DNA from 2 places in the Peribacillus sp. N1 genome. Region 2 is predicted to be linked to the other one. Evidence: predicted binding sites of a transcription regulator. Region 2 holds the regulator's gene; the other holds the start of a gene.

Evidence for each region. Region 2 encodes Rex, which represses fermentation and respiration genes when NADH is low (regulators of the CRP and FNR family bind a similar motif). Its sites were predicted from a motif close to TTGTGAAATATTTCACAA; they were not measured.
Region 1: qoxA (cytochrome aa3 quinol oxidase subunit II) is a predicted target of Rex. The motif match lies at 3,320-3,337, and genes of this name have one in related genera.

The regions. Positions count from the first base shown of each region.
Region 1 is NZ_BAAHZO010000004.1:122,725-130,678, forward strand. It holds gene ACYP5M_RS16475 (hypothetical protein) at 1-496, shown strand, start outside; gene ACYP5M_RS16480 (S1C family serine protease) at 693-1,928, shown strand; gene ACYP5M_RS16485 (hypothetical protein) at 2,183-2,497, shown strand; gene qoxA (cytochrome aa3 quinol oxidase subunit II) at 3,546-4,475, shown strand; gene qoxB (cytochrome aa3 quinol oxidase subunit I) at 4,549-6,495, shown strand; gene qoxC (cytochrome aa3 quinol oxidase subunit III) at 6,495-7,091, shown strand; gene qoxD (cytochrome aa3 quinol oxidase subunit IV) at 7,093-7,377, shown strand; gene ACYP5M_RS16510 (YfmQ family protein) at 7,684-7,954, shown strand, end outside.
Region 2 is NZ_BAAHZO010000009.1:1,346-9,299, forward strand. It holds gene tsaB (tRNA (adenosine(37)-N6)-threonylcarbamoyltransferase complex dimerization subunit type 1 TsaB) at 1-72, shown strand, start outside; gene rimI (ribosomal protein S18-alanine N-acetyltransferase) at 95-547, shown strand; gene tsaD (tRNA (adenosine(37)-N6)-threonylcarbamoyltransferase complex transferase subunit TsaD) at 544-1,557, shown strand; gene abc-f (ribosomal protection-like ABC-F family protein) at 1,826-3,745, opposite strand; gene moaC (cyclic pyranopterin monophosphate synthase MoaC) at 3,879-4,391, shown strand; gene ACYP5M_RS24120 (redox-sensing transcriptional repressor Rex) at 4,420-5,079, shown strand; gene ACYP5M_RS24125 (YdiK family protein) at 5,109-5,321, opposite strand; gene ACYP5M_RS24130 (CPBP family intramembrane glutamic endopeptidase) at 5,318-6,043, opposite strand; gene groES (co-chaperone GroES) at 6,378-6,662, shown strand; gene groL (chaperonin GroEL) at 6,722-7,954, shown strand, end outside.

The sequences.
Region 1 (7,954 bases), on a different contig from region 2:
AATGAAGAAATACGACGAACAGGATTTTGATTCGGCCAAAAGAGATTTTGAAGAAGCAACCGCATATAAAGCAAAATACCGGGAAGGTAAACTAATGGTTTCTAAGGCGGTGGAAATGCAACCGGTATCAGACTCCGCCACGATAGAAGCAGTAGAGGGAAATGACGAGGCGGAGCCGGCGGAGGAAGCAACCGTGGACGGAACCAATGGATCCAAAGTAGAAGATGAGGCGGCAACGGATACAATAGGCAAAGAAGAGAGCAAGGCTTCGGTTAGTACATTAAGTAAATCTCAGGCAGAAAAGCTAGTTAAGGATTATGTGGACATGGAAAATTTTCCTGATTTAGATATCGAATATGATCATGATGCCGAAAAGGGAGATTACATTTTTCATGTTTTCGAGGTGGATGAACCTAGTCAGGAAAGTGGCCACAAAACCACTTGGGGCTGGTATGGCGTGAATAAGAAGACTAAAGAAGTTTATGAAGTCTTGTAAGGATAACTGTATGGTCGAATTGAAGGCCCCTGTTGAGGCCTTTTTATTTTGCAGGCGGCAAGATACAGGATTCGATAAAATTTTATAATTTTTGTAAAAATGTCGCCCTATTCGTTATTTCTTAAGAATTTTTTAATATTTCCTGTTTATGATTGAGTCAAGTAAAGGATAAAGGACAATCATAGGAGGGATAAAGATGGAAAATTATAATGGTGATGAGCAAGTCAGAGTAAAGGCAGAACGGAAAAAGGGTAAGTCTCTTTGGCTAACTAGCCTTGTTTCCGGAACGGTTGCTGCTATGGTTACATCGTCTGTATTTCTATTTGGCGGGGACTTTATAGGTCAAGGGAATAGTCCAGTGAATGAGTCAACCAAAACGGCAGGTGTACAGCAAACGGAAAGTGTTGAAAAGGATAAAAGTGTCACGGCGGAAAAGTTATCGACAAGTACGGATTCAAATGATAGGGCAGAGATGGTCGAATCAGCATCCAAATCGATAGTCGGGGTCGTGAATTTACAGGAGATGCAAAACCAGTACCCGTACCAGCAGCAAAGCACGGAGAGCGAAACGGTTGAAAGCGGCACCGGCTCAGGGGTCATCTATAAAAAAGCTGATGGGAAAGCCTATATCATCACGAACAATCATGTTATTGAAGGAGCTAAGGAAGTCGAAATTTCATTGTATGATGGACAAAAGGCAACGGCGACGGTTGTCGGGGCTGATGCTTTGACTGATTTAGCGGTGTTGACAATTGATGCCTCGAAAGCACCTGAGGGAATTAAATTCGGTAATTCCGATAGCATGCGTCCAGGAGAAGAAGTATTGGCAATTGGCAACCCACTTGGACTTGATTTTTCACGATCGGTTACACAAGGGATCGTCAGTGCGACCGGACGCTCCATTTCAGTCGATACCTCGGAAGGGGAGTGGGAACTTGATGTGCTTCAAACAGATGCAGCGATCAACCCCGGCAATAGCGGGGGTGCATTGATCAACACCGCTGGGGAAGTGATCGGCATAAACAGTTTGAAGATTTCCGAAAACGGTGTGGAAGGCTTAGGGTTTGCCATACCAAGTAATGATGTGATTCCGATTGTTACGGAGCTGATTGAAAATGGAAAAATCACGCGCCCATATTTAGGAGTCAGCTTGGCCAGTATGGAAGAACTGCCGCAATATTACATTCAAAATGTTCCAGAAGCCGTAAAGTCCGGCGTAATGGTGACGAGTATAGAGGCGGGATCGGCTGCGGCGAATGGAGGGCTTAAGCAACAGGATATCATCGTTGAGATTGATGGAACGAAAATAAATACTGCCGCTGCATTAAGGAAGTACTTATATACAGATAAGAAAATCGGAGATAAAGTAAAGATTAAAGTATATCGAGGCACTGAAGAGAAAACGGTAACGATCACCTTGCAAAAACCATAGAATGAGGTAAGGCCCCTGATTATTCAACAGGGGTCTTTTATTGGAGTTTTTTTATAGTATACAGTGGGCTAATATCGGAAAAATAGATAGTGTATTTGCACTGTTTTGAAGTTTGTTCATATAGTCTTGAATACCTAAAAGTGAATGGTGGCGCCTTCTATTTGTCAAGGTTTTCATCGTGAATATGTTAAAAAATAGAAAAGATTTGACAAATTTGTGAAATGTTATAAAATAGAAAGAAAGGGGATGAAATTATGGAAGCTAATCAGAAGATGTTAGATGCAGTGAAATGGGTATCGGGCACAGGTTGTGTAATCGGAATTATTATTTTTGCTTTAAGTTTCTTTGTAAGCGATTACAATAAGGATTATATATTCACCGCTGTTGGAATCGCCATCACATTAAGCGCAGCTGCCATTTTTCTAGTTGGTATATTTTTTGTCCTGACAGAGGAAATGGTAATGAATACACGTAAAGGCGAAAGAATTGAACCGGAAACGACTAAAATCATAAAAATGAAAACAAAGGCTAAAGCTCCAACAAACAGAAGTACAGAATTCAGTAACTAAAGCGAGGAATATAGCGCAATATACTGTTTTTCTAAACAAAACTAGTTGTTCTTTTGCCTAACTTGCTGAATTGAGTCAACTTGATCACAATTAATGAATGCGCTTTCATTTTGTGTATTATCAGAATCGAATTATCGATTTGTTACATTTTAATTCAATATACTGCCACTCGTCATTGCCAAACACACGATGTGCTTGTACATCCAAACCAACTGCCTGCACGCCAGGAAGTCTCAATTACATTTTAAACAATATCTACGAGAAAAGGACACTTTTAAGAAGTCCTTTTTTTGTGGTTTTTTTTCTATGTACTTTTAATTGAAAATTCAAAAGGGAAAGGGATACAGGTATCAATATGGGGTTATTGAGCAGTGGTTTTGCTAAAGGCAGATTTGATAGCAAACCTGAATTACTTACTACGCTTTTGCTACACGGCTGTTTAAAAATACTGACAGGGCATAAGGATTGCAAAAAGATCCCAATTTCATTTCAACTCGTTGTTTCCTTATACATATATAATATTGACCTGTGTTGGTTCATAAGGGTATTGAAGCATGGAGACAACATCGTGTCCCATGTGTCTACCATTTAACAACCTCCATGGCCGAGTGAAAAAAATCCGTTTTAAATCATGGTATCTAACGATAAATACCTAATTGACAGGATAGGTAATATAATTCATAATCTTTAAGAGTTTTGAGGCAATATACACGGTGACTATAATGTGAAATTTTTATTTCATTATATTAGAGTAATATTAAATGGAAAGAGGATTGGTACTATTTGTAATCCTGCACTGTTAAGTGAATTTTCAAAGGCAAGATGTGAAACATTTATTATATTTCATTTGCTGAAGATTTTCGAACATTTCAGTTCATTTACCATCTTCTTACTGCTCTTTAATGAACTTTATGTGACAGATGTCACTTTGTATTGTCTTTTTTTAGACTTGGGATTAATATTGGTATGTCGGGGTTTGTGAACATGGTAACACTTTGTCCGAATAATTACCAATTGGAATTTTATTATGTAAGAAAGGGGTAGTACTATGAAAATAAAATGGGCTCTATTAACTATACTTTTTACTATTGCCACTGTGCTAACCGGTTGCGATAACCCATTAATGGTCTTGGACCCTAAAGGGCCAGTAGCTGCAACACAAGCAGATGTTATTATGATTTCGATATGGACAATGGCCTTTGTCGTCCTTGTCGTTATGGTACTGTATATCTTCATGATAATGAAATATCGTGCTTCCAAACAACGTGATGATTATGAACCGCCTCATATTGAAGGAAGTAAGGTTCTTGAAATAATTTGGGTTGCGATCCCAATTCTAATCGTCGCTTTCCTATCCGTTGTTACTGTTAAAACAACAAATGAAGTTGAGGCAACACCTAAAGGATACGGTGATCAAGAACCTTTAATTATTTACGCTTCATCTTCCAACTGGAAGTGGCATTTTAGTTATCCGGAAGAAGATATCGAAACAGTCAACTATCTGTTTTTACCTACTAACCGACCAATTGAATTTAAACTTTACTCATTCGGTCCAATCTCAAGTTTCTGGATTCCGCAACTTGGAGGACAAAAATACGCGATGTCGGACATGGTTAATACGTTGCACTTAGCAGCTGATGTACCAGGAGAGTATATGGGTCGAAATTCAAACTTCAGTGGTTCAGGTTTTGCTCAGCAAACGTTCAACGTTAATGTACTATCTGCAGAGGAATACGATAAGTGGGTAGATGAAATTAAAGCTACTGCTAAACCGATTACTGAGAAAAAATTCAATGAATTATTAAAACCTGGTCATGTGGGACAATCCACTTACACTGGAACTCACTTAGAGTTTTCTCCAGCTCCTGAAGGGGAAAATGCTGGTCATGACCACGGATCTTCTGATACGGAAGAAAATGATTCCAAGGATTCACACGATGAACATTCAGAACACAGCAACATGAATCATGATCACTAAGAATTAATTTCGTTCGATAAAACAACTAGGTTTACAAGATAAGGAATATTTTCCTGAAAGGAGTCACAAAAGTATGGATTACTTTGATCGATTTGCCGTACCTCATCCAAGTCCTGCGATTTATGCATCCATGGTTGCCATTGGTTTAACCATGATTGCGGTTGTTGCCGGAATTACCTATTTTAAAAAATGGGGTTACTTATGGCGTGAGTGGTTAACAACGGTTGACCATAAACGTATTGGTATCATGTACATCTTGGCAGCACTGCTTATGCTCTTCCGTGGTGGCGTGGATGCTCTTATGATGCGTGCTCAAACGGCTATTCCAGATAACGGTCTTTTGGATGGACAGCATTATAATGAGGTATTTACAACACACGGGGTCGTCATGATCCTGTTCATGGCTATGCCATTTATCATTGGGTTAATGAACATTGTCACACCATTGCAAATTGGAGCGCGTGACGTAGCATTCCCACGTCTGAACGCAGTAAGCTTCTGGTTATTCTTCATGGGGGCAATGCTATTTAACATCTCTTTCGTAGTCGGTGGTTCTCCTGATGCAGGTTGGACATCTTACTTCCCGCTGGCAAGTAACGATTTCAGTGAATCAGTAGGTTCGAACTATTACGCGATTGCAATTCAAATAGCTGGTATCGGTACATTACTGACTGGTATCAACTTTATCGTAACAATCTTGAAAATGAGAGCACCTGGCATGAACTTAATGAAAATGCCAATGTTCACATGGTCTATATTGATCACAAACTTCATTATCGTTTTCGCTTTCCCTGTATTGACAGTGGCACTTGCGTTGATGACAATGGATCGTCTATTCGGAACTCAATTCTTTACGATGGCCAATGGCGGTAGCGATATGCTTTGGGCGAACTTGTTCTGGGTTTGGGGACATCCTGAAGTTTATATAGTAATTCTTCCGGCTTTCGGTATATACAGTGAAATCATTTCGACATTTGCACGTCGTAACCTGTACGGGTATAATTCGATGGTTATCTCCATGGTAGCTATTTCTACTCTATCTTTCATTGTATGGGCTCACCATTTCTATACAATGGGTCACGGTGCAATGGTTAATGGTATCTTCTCGATTACCACGATGGCAATTGCCGTCCCGACCGGTGTTAAGATTTTCAACTGGTTGTTCACACTTTGGAAAGGTAAAATCGTTTTTACCGTTCCGATGCTTTACTCTTTAGCTTTCATTCCGATTTTCACGCTCGGTGGGGTAACAGGGGTCATGCTTGCAATGGCAAGTGCTGACTACCAATACCATAATACAATGTTCTTAGTAGCTCACTTCCACTACGTTTTAATCCCTGGTACTGTATTTGCCGTACTTGCTGGTTTCACGTACTGGTGGCCAAAAATGTTCGGTTTCATGTTGAGCGAAAAAATTGGGAAATGGTCGTTCTGGTTCATTACAATCGGCTTTAATGTTACATTCTTCCCGATGTTCATCACTGGTTTAGATGGGCAGGCACGTCGTATGTATACGTACTCTGAATCAACAGGGTATGGTCCATTGAATATGCTCTCTTTCGTTGGAGCGATTGGCTTGGCAATAGGTTTTGCACTTATTGTGTACAATATCTATTGGAGCACTCGTTATGCGTCAAGAAATATTTCAAACGATCCATGGGATGCACGTTCTCTAGAGTGGGCTACACATACACCAATCCCTGAATATAACTTTGCAATTGTGCCAACAGTTGATTCTACAGAAGCATTCTGGGATTCAAAGAAAAAAGGCTTTAAGTTATTTGGCGGTAAAGTAGAAAAGATCCATATGCCAAATAACAGTGGTGTGCCGTTTATCATGAGCTGTATCTTCTTCGTTTGGGGCTTTGCGATGGTATTCAGCATGTGGATCATTGCTATCATTGCAACGATCGGTATCTTTGCTTGTATGATTCACCGTTCATTCGAAAAAGATCACGGACGTTATATCTCTGTTGAAGAGATCGAAGAAACTGAAAATAAATTGCGAGGTGCTAAGTAATGAAAATAGATAACTCGCTGCCACTAGAATATAGCACGGAAGAAAATCGCTTAAAGATTTTTGGATTCTGGATTTTCCTAGGAGCAGAAATAGCTCTTTTCGCTACACTGTTCGCCACTTATTTTGTATTGGTCAATGGAACTGGAAATGGTCCAACAGGGGAACATCTTTTTAAAGTCCCAACCCTGATGTTCCAAACAATCTTTCTTTTAACCAGTAGTTTTACCATAGGTCTTGGAATCAATGCAATGAGACTTGGCAGACAGAAAGCAACGATTGGTTTCTTCATTATCACCCTTATTCTTGGTTTAGGCTTCTTGGGAGTCGAAATTTATGAATTCGTGGAGTATGTACATGAAGGAGCAACCATTCAAACAAGTGCTTTCTTATCTAGTTTGTTTACATTACTAGGTACGCATGGAGCTCACGTTACACTTGGTTTATTCTGGGGAACCTTCATCGTCATGCAAATCAAAAAGCGCGGTATGACTCCAGAAACAACAAACAAGGCTTTCATCTTTTCACTTTACTGGCATTTCTTGGACGTTGTCTGGATCTTCATCTTCAGTTTCGTCTACCTGAAAGGAATGATGTAATATGAAAGAATTATTCCCACGGGGCCAAGTTATGGGATTTGCGTTTTCTCTAGTCCTGACTTTGGTCGCACTATCAGTTATTATGTTTGATCTCTCACTAAAAATGGGTGTGATCATCCTACTTGTTACAGCTTTCATGCAAGCTGCACTGCAATTAGTTATGTTCATGCACGCAGGTGAGTCTGAAGATAAAGCATCGATTTACACAAACGTTTATTACGGATTGTTCGTTGCATTGGTTACAATTTTCGGTACAATGCTAACAATGATTTGGGGATATCAATAATCGATTCCGGAAAAGCTGGGCGTCTTGATGACGCCCAGTTTTTTTGTACTTTAATAAATATAATTTCTTATACCGATCTATCCATCTCATTCATGGAAATTTGTTAAGAAGGATGTGGATGAAACGATTATGTTTAGTATAACCATTTCGGAAAATTATATTTATAAAGGGTAAATTGTGTTTAAGTACAATGTTTTACCAAAGTAAAACGTTAATAGAACGGACACATCTTCTAAGAGAAATTGCCAGCCCTATTGATATAATAAGTTATAAAGAATTAATTATAAATGTAGCGGAGATGATGAATTGACATTGCCGGTTTTGATTTTGACAATTATATTAAGCTTGTTAAAAATATTGGTTTCCTGTCTTCCAACCGATGCTGTTAATTGGATTATCAGCAAATTTAAAATACACTCAGAAATTAGTGGCGGGAATGCGATCGTATCCTTTGACGGAAAACGTTTGGAAGGTGAAGAAAAAGTGCAAGTTATTAATTACTTTAATAACGCCAGATTTTTGAAGAAAAATCATATATTCCCGGGTAACGAGCAATTGTTTTTACATCCAGAGGACA
Region 2 (7,954 bases):
CACCAGTTTGTACCGAATTATATCCGCATGGCTGAAGCAGAAGCAAAGTGGCTTGAACAGCAGGGGAAATAAACAAGGAAAGCGACCGATTATTATGAGTAAAACATTGACGTTCCGAAAGATGAATACGGAAGATATCGACCAAGTGCTAAACGTGGAAAAGCAGTCCTTTACTTTGCCTTGGAGCCGGGAAGCTTTTTTTAATGAATTGAATCATAATCAATATGCTGTATACATGGTGATAGAGGATGAAGGTAAAATCGCCGGTTATTGCGGTGCCTGGATCGTCATTGATGAATCGCACATTACCAATATAGCGATATTGCCAGAATACCGAGGGCAAAAGCTAGGAGAAGCTTTGCTCAGGAAGATGATTGAAATCTCCATTTCGACGGGTGTGGTGAGGATGACGCTAGAGGTCCGTGTCAGTAATGCAGTAGCCATTTCGCTCTATGAAAAACTAGGTTTCCAAAAGGGCGGAATCCGAAAAAATTATTATACAGACAATCAAGAAGATGCTTATGTTATGTGGGTGAATTTTTCATGAAACAAGATCAATTTATATTAGGTATTGAAACGAGCTGCGATGAAACTGCGGCAGCTGTCATAAAAAATGGTACGGAGATACTGAGTAATGTCGTGGCTTCACAAATTGAAAGCCATAAACGTTTTGGCGGTGTCGTCCCTGAAATAGCTTCCCGTCATCATGTAGAACAAATTACGATTGTTCTTGAAGAAGCACTGCTGCAAGCCGGTGTTACATATGAAGACTTGGATGCCATTGCCGTTACAGAAGGCCCCGGCCTTGTTGGGGCACTATTAATAGGCGTGAATGCGGCGAAGGCTGTAGCTTTCGCACATGGAATACCAATTGTCGGTACGCATCATATCGCTGGTCATATCTATGCAAATCGGCTTATTCAGGAGATCGAATATCCTGCGCTTTCTTTAGTCGTTTCGGGAGGTCATACAGAATTGGTGCTTTTAGAAGAGCCAGGTTCTTTCAAGGTGATAGGGGAGACGCGGGATGATGCAGCAGGAGAGGCGTATGATAAAGTGGCTCGAACATTGGGGCTCCCTTATCCTGGCGGTCCTCATATCGATAGGCTTGCGCAAGAAGGCTCACCAACTTTAAAACTGCCTAGGGCATGGTTGGATGGCAGCTATGATTTTTCCTTCAGCGGGTTGAAATCGGCGGTGATCAACACTTTGCATAATGCAGAACAGCGCGGGGAAAAAATCGAACCTAAAGATTTAGCGGCAAGTTTCCAAGCAAGTGTGATAGAAGTGCTTGTAATGAAAGCTGTAAAAGCTGCAAAGGAATATAATGTGAAGCAGGTATTGCTTGCTGGAGGAGTTGCGGCAAATAAAGGCCTTAGGGAAGCATTAACGGAAGCTTTTAAGGATTTACCTATGGATATATCCATTCCGCCCCTCTATCTTTGTACAGACAATGCCGCCATGATCGGTGCTGCTGGCAGTGTCATGTTTGAAAAAGGAAAACGATCTGGTTTGGATTTGAACGGAAATCCTGGATTGGATATAGAAGCATTTTAATTGACGAGAAGACAGGATCCCACACTTCGGCATCCTGTCTTTTTATCGTGTTAATAAAATAATAGAATATTCTGTGGATAAAGTTTTTTTGATCATCCTACTGCATGTGTATAAAGTGGTGTTTTTGTGGATAAGTGGATATGTTTCTGTGGATAATGTGTATAACCCAAATTATTGGCTAATAAACGGTAAGTGAATTGTTAACAAGTTTGTGGATAACTTTTTAATTTGAAGTGAAAAAGACCGAGTCGATTGACCCGGTCATTTGTCATTCTTCCAGTTCAGCCCATTCTTCGAGCAGCTGGTCCAATTTTTCCTGTGCATTATCAAGCTTTGTTTGGACTTCCATCACTTTTTCGTGGTCCTGAAAAACATTTGGATCGCAAAGGAGGTCATTATATTCGCTTATTTCGGTTTCAAGACGCTCCATGGCTGCCTCGATTTCCTCAATGCGCCGTTTTCGCTGGCGTTCTGCTTTTTTTGCTTCTTTATCAATTTTGTAATTTGTTTTTTCTACAGCTGCATCTAAAGTTTTAGCCTGATCCTGCTGTTCAAGTGCTTTGATTTCCGCTTGCTCCTGTTTCTTCTCTAAATAGTAATCATAATCACCGAGGAATTCTTCGTTGCCGTCTTTGGAGAGCTCAATCACTTTCGTTGCTATCCGATTTATGAAATAACGGTCATGTGAGACGAAAAGAATAGTTCCCGGATAATCGATCAAAGCGTTTTCAAGCACCAATTTACTATCGAGGTCCAAATGGTTCGTTGGTTCATCAAGAATTAAAAAATTACCTTTTTGCATCATCATTTTGGCAAGAGCAAGCCGAGCCTTTTCGCCCCCGCTTAGTGTGGAAACGGTTTTCAAAACATCGTCCCCGCTAAATAGGAAATTACCGAGTACGGTGCGGATGTCCTTTTCCGGTTTAAGGGGATAGTCGTCCCATAATTCATTGAGTACGCGTTTATTGGAAACAAGGTTAGCCTGTTCTTGATCGTAGTAGCTGACTTCTACGTTCGTTCCAAAACGGAATTCCCCAGAAAGTGCAGGCAGCTTAGAAATGATCGTTTTCAATAAAGTTGATTTTCCAACTCCATTTGGGCCAACAAGAGCTATGCTCTCTCCCTTTGTCATCCGGGAATTTATATTCCTTGATACCGTTTCCCCTTCGTATCCGATAGCCAAGTCCTGGAGGTGGAGTACTTCATTTCCGCTTTGCCTTTCAATCTGGAAAGAAAAATTCGCGGATTTTTCATCCCCTTGCGGCTTGTCCAAAACATCCATCTTTTCGAGCTGCTTGCGTCTGCTTTGTGCTCTTTTCGTGGTCGAAGCCCTTGTGATATTACGTTGGACAAAGTCGCGAAGCTTTTCGATTTCCCCTTGCTGCTTCTCGAACAGTTTCATGTCCCGCTCATAATCTTCCGCTTTTCCCTCTAGGTAAGAACTATAATTACCATAGTATTTTTTCATGTTATTCCGGGAAATCTCATATACCAGGTTCACTACTTTATCTAAAAAATAGCGGTCATGGGAAACAATGAGCACAGCTCCCTGGTACCCTTGTAAATATTGTTCAAGCCAAGATAGGGTTTCAATATCCAAATGGTTCGTCGGCTCATCCAGAATCAATATATCCGGTTTCCTTAAAAGCAGCTTTCCTAATGCAAGCCTTGTTTTTTGCCCGCCGCTTAATGTGGAAATTGGGGTAGAATAGTCAAAGTCAGCAAACTGAAGCCCATGCAATACGGAACGGATATCCGCTTCATATTGATAACCGCCCTTCTCTTTGAATGCCACCATCAAAGTGTCGTATTCATTCAGCACTTTTTGGTAAACCGTTTCGTTTTCAAAGATGTCAGGTCTGGCCATATCAGCTTCAAGGCGACGCAGTTCCTTTTCCTGCTCTATAAGGTCCTTGAATACCGTCAGCATCTCATCCCAAATGGTCAGTTCGGATTCCAATCCCGTATCCTGGGCCATATAGCCGATTGTGACGCCTTTTGGTTTGATAATTTCACCGCCATCATGGGAAATATTCCCGGCTATGATTTTTAGCAGAGTCGATTTTCCGGCGCCATTACGGCCGACAAGTGCAATTCGATCTTTATTTTGAACTTCGAGCTTCATATTTGATAAAATAAGTTCAGCTCCATAATATTTCGATAGTTGATTGATTTGTAATAAAATCATAGATTTCACCTCAATTGATTATAGATAGTGTAACGTATTTTAGTTATTATCGGCAACAGCTTGGTTCCATGGTAAAACAAAAGCTGTTACATAAAGTGGAATAATAGTGTATGATTTAGGAGGGGTTACTTAAATGGGAGACTTAACGCATTTTAATGAACAGGGCAGGGCCAAAATGGTCGATGTGAGTGCTAAGCCTGAAACAACCCGGACGGCAGTAGCTCAATCGAGCATTTTATTGAATGATGAAATATATGAATTGGTCACGAACCAGAAAATGAAAAAAGGTGATGTACTGGCTGTTGCACAGGTTGCAGGAATAATGGCCAGCAAAAATACATCCAATATCATTCCGATGTGCCATCCCATTGCTCTGCAAGGGGTCAATATAGCCTTTGAGTGGGAAAAAGAGGAACAAGGATACAGACTTAGGATTGAAACGGAAGCTAAGACAAAAGGGAGTACAGGTGTGGAAATGGAAGCGTTAACAGCTGCATCCGTGACTGCCTTGACTGTTTATGACATGTGTAAGGCCATTGACAAGGGAATGGTGATCGGGCCTACATTCTTAGTGGAGAAAACAGGCGGAGTTTCCAGTAACGATTATAAAAGACAAGTAAAACAAACAGATAGAGAATTAAGTTGAAAAGCATGTGTGAAGGCGGGGAAGAACAATGAACCATGACCCAAAGATACCGCAGGCAACAGCCAAAAGGTTACCATTGTATTATCGATTTTTAAAGAACTTACATTCCTCAGGCAAGCAAAGAGTTTCCTCGGCAGAGCTAAGCGAAGCTGTAAAAGTGGATTCTGCCACCATACGCCGTGATTTTTCCTACTTTGGCGCGCTTGGGAAAAAAGGCTACGGCTACAATGTCAATTATTTATTATCCTTCTTTAGAAAAACACTAGATCAAGATGAATTGACCAAAGTCGCTTTAATAGGGGTAGGAAATTTAGGAACCGCTTTTTTAAATTACAATTTCATGAAAAATAATAATACAAAAATTGAAATGGCTTTCGAAGTTTCTGAAGAAAAAGTCGGCAAGCGGATAGCTGATGTGCCCATCTATCATATGGATCAAATCGATACGTTATTGCAGGAAAATAATATCACTGCAGCTATATTGACCGTGCCTGCACAGGTAGCCCAGACGATAACCGATCGTCTAGTCAAAGCTGATATAAAAGGAATATTGAATTTTACACCTGCAAGGCTGACCGTGCCTCCATCCATAAGGGTTCACCATATTGACCTGGCCGTGGAGCTTCAGTCGCTCATCTACTTCCTGAAACATTATCCGGTAGTGGAAGAAGCCGCCTTGGAGGAATGAAAAAAACGCTGCATCTTTGCAGCGTTTTTTTATTTTTTCTTATTTTTTTGTGCGGCTTTAATCTTAAAGTGCAGCATGATCATGCGTAAGCCCGATCCAAAGTCAAGAGTCGCAATGAGGACAAGTATGTAGGCGAAGAGTCCCCATCCAGAAGAATTGACGGTTTGAATCGCGATAGCTGTAAAAAGAGCTCCTAAGCCTGCATAGATGATGCCCATGAATAAGGGTGATTGACGTTTCATAATAAACCTCCGATGAAGGCCTGTGCAGTATCCATCATCTTCTCTATATCCTCCCGATATACCACTTGAAGGATGATAACAAGCGTATTCATCGCAATATGAGCGCTCATTGATACGAGAATGCGGCCTGTTTTTGCATAAAGGAAAGCAAAAGTGAAGCCCATTGCCGTATATAAAAGAAGATGTTCAAATTCACCATGCGCCAAGCCGAAAATAACTGAGCTGATTAAAGCTGAAATAAAGAAGTTAAAGCGTTTATGAAGTGATCCGAAAATGATTTTCCGGAAAATTAATTCTTCCAATATAGGTCCAATTACTGAAGTGACGAAAATGACCATGGGGACTTTGTAAATGAGTGAAATGAGTTGCTGCGTATTTTCAGATTCAGACTCCACCCCAAGCATTTGTTCAATGCTGCCGGCAATGCTTTGCGCAAAAAGAGCCATGAACACTCCTGCAATTGCCCATAATATGGACATGGAAACGGAAGTTTGATTTCTCGTGTCCAACTTTTCCCTCATATCTTTTCTCATTAAAAAAAGAATCAAGAATAAAGCAGCGAGAAAACTGAAAACTATCCAGTATGCTGCAGATTTCACTTGGAGTTCATCAGCCGGCATTCCGGTATAAGACCCGATCAGCATGAAAATGGGTACCCCAACAATACTGGATAATTGCATGGCAATATAAGTGATGATGACGAACCAATATTCTTTTTTCAAAAATGAAAACTCCTTTTATAGTCACCCATTCCGCTCGGAACGTTCCTTATATGGGGACAAGCTATAAACGCATACTCCAAAATGGTATCAAAAATTGAGGCAGAACACCACTTAAAGGTACCCCTAACGAAACATTTAAATAACTTTGTTAAGGAAATCATTATGCTAAAGTAGTTTACCCGTAATTTATCAGAAATTAATAAAAAATTTTCAATAAGATACTTGCAAAAAAGGCTCGGTTTATTTAATATTATAAATGTGTTAGCACTCGATGATGAAGAGTGCTAATAATCATGTAACAAATTATCAAGAGAATATGAGGAGGTTGTTTCACTTGTTAAAACCATTAGGTGATCGCGTTATTATTGAACTAGTTCAAACTGAAGAAAAAACTGCAAGCGGTATTGTTCTTCCTGATACTGCTAAAGAAAAGCCACAAGAAGGTAAGGTAGTAGCAGTTGGTACTGGCCGTGTCCTTGAAAATGGCGAACGTGTTGCTTTAGAGGTTGCCCAAGGCGATCTAATTATCTTCTCAAAATATGCAGGTACTGAAGTTAAATACGAAAACACTGAATACTTAATTTTACGTGAAAGCGACATTCTAGCTGTTATCGGCTAATTATACATCATACTTAACTGAACGAAAATTTTCTTAAAATTTTAGGGAGGTACTTATAAATGGCTAAAGAAATTAAATTTAGTGAAGAAGCTCGCCGCTCCATGCTTCGTGGTGTGGACGCACTTGCAGATGCAGTTAAAGTAACGCTTGGACCAAAAGGTCGTAACGTGGTTCTTGAGAAAAAATTCGGTTCACCGCTTATCACTAATGACGGTGTGACGATCGCTAAAGAAATCGAATTGGAAGATGCATTCGAAAACATGGGTGCGAAATTGGTTGCTGAAGTAGCAAGCAAAACAAACGACGTAGCTGGTGACGGTACAACGACTGCAACGGTTCTTGCACAAGCGATGATCCGCGAAGGTCTTAAAAACGTAACAGCTGGTGCTAACCCAATGGGTATCCGTAAAGGAATCGAGAAAGCGGTCAATACTGCAATCGCAGAATTGAAAGCCATTTCCCAACCTGTTGAAAACAAAGAATCTATCGCACAAGTTGCTGCCATCTCTTCAGCTGATGAAGAAGTCGGCCAACTGATTGCGGAAGCAATGGAGCGCGTTGGTAACGACGGCGTCATCACAATCGAAGAGTCTAAAGGTTTCACAACTGAATTGGACGTAGTAGAAGGTATGCAGTTCGATCGCGGATATGCATCTCCATACATGGTTACTGATTCAGATAAAATGGAAGCTGTACTAGAAAATCCATATATCTTGATCACAGATAAAAAAATCACGAATATCCAAGAAATCCTTCCTGTACTTGAGCAAGTTGTACAACAAGGTAAACCGCTATTATTGATTGCTGAAGATGTAGAAGGCGAAGCGCTTGCAACTCTTGTTGTGAACAAACTTCGTGGAACATTCAACGCTGTTGCGGTTAAAGCTCCTGGATTCGGTGACCGTCGTAAAGCAATGCTTGAAGACATCGCAGCTCTTACAGGCGGCGAAGTAATCACTGAAGAAATCGGTCTTGACCTTAAATCTGCAACAATCGATTCATTAGGCCGTGCGTCTAAAGTGGTTGTTACAAAAGAAAATACAACGATCGTTGAAGGAGCTGGAGATACAGCTCAAATTCAAGCTCGTGTAAACCAAATCCGTGTTCAATTAGAAGAAACAACTTCTGAATTCGACCGTGAAAAATTACAAGAACGCCTTGCTAAATTAGCTGGTGGCGTAGCGGTAATTAAAGTCGGTGCAGCTACTGAAACAGAATTAAAAGAACGTAAACTTCGTATTGAAGATGCATTGAACTCCACTCGTGCCGCTGTTGAAGAAGGTATCGTAGCC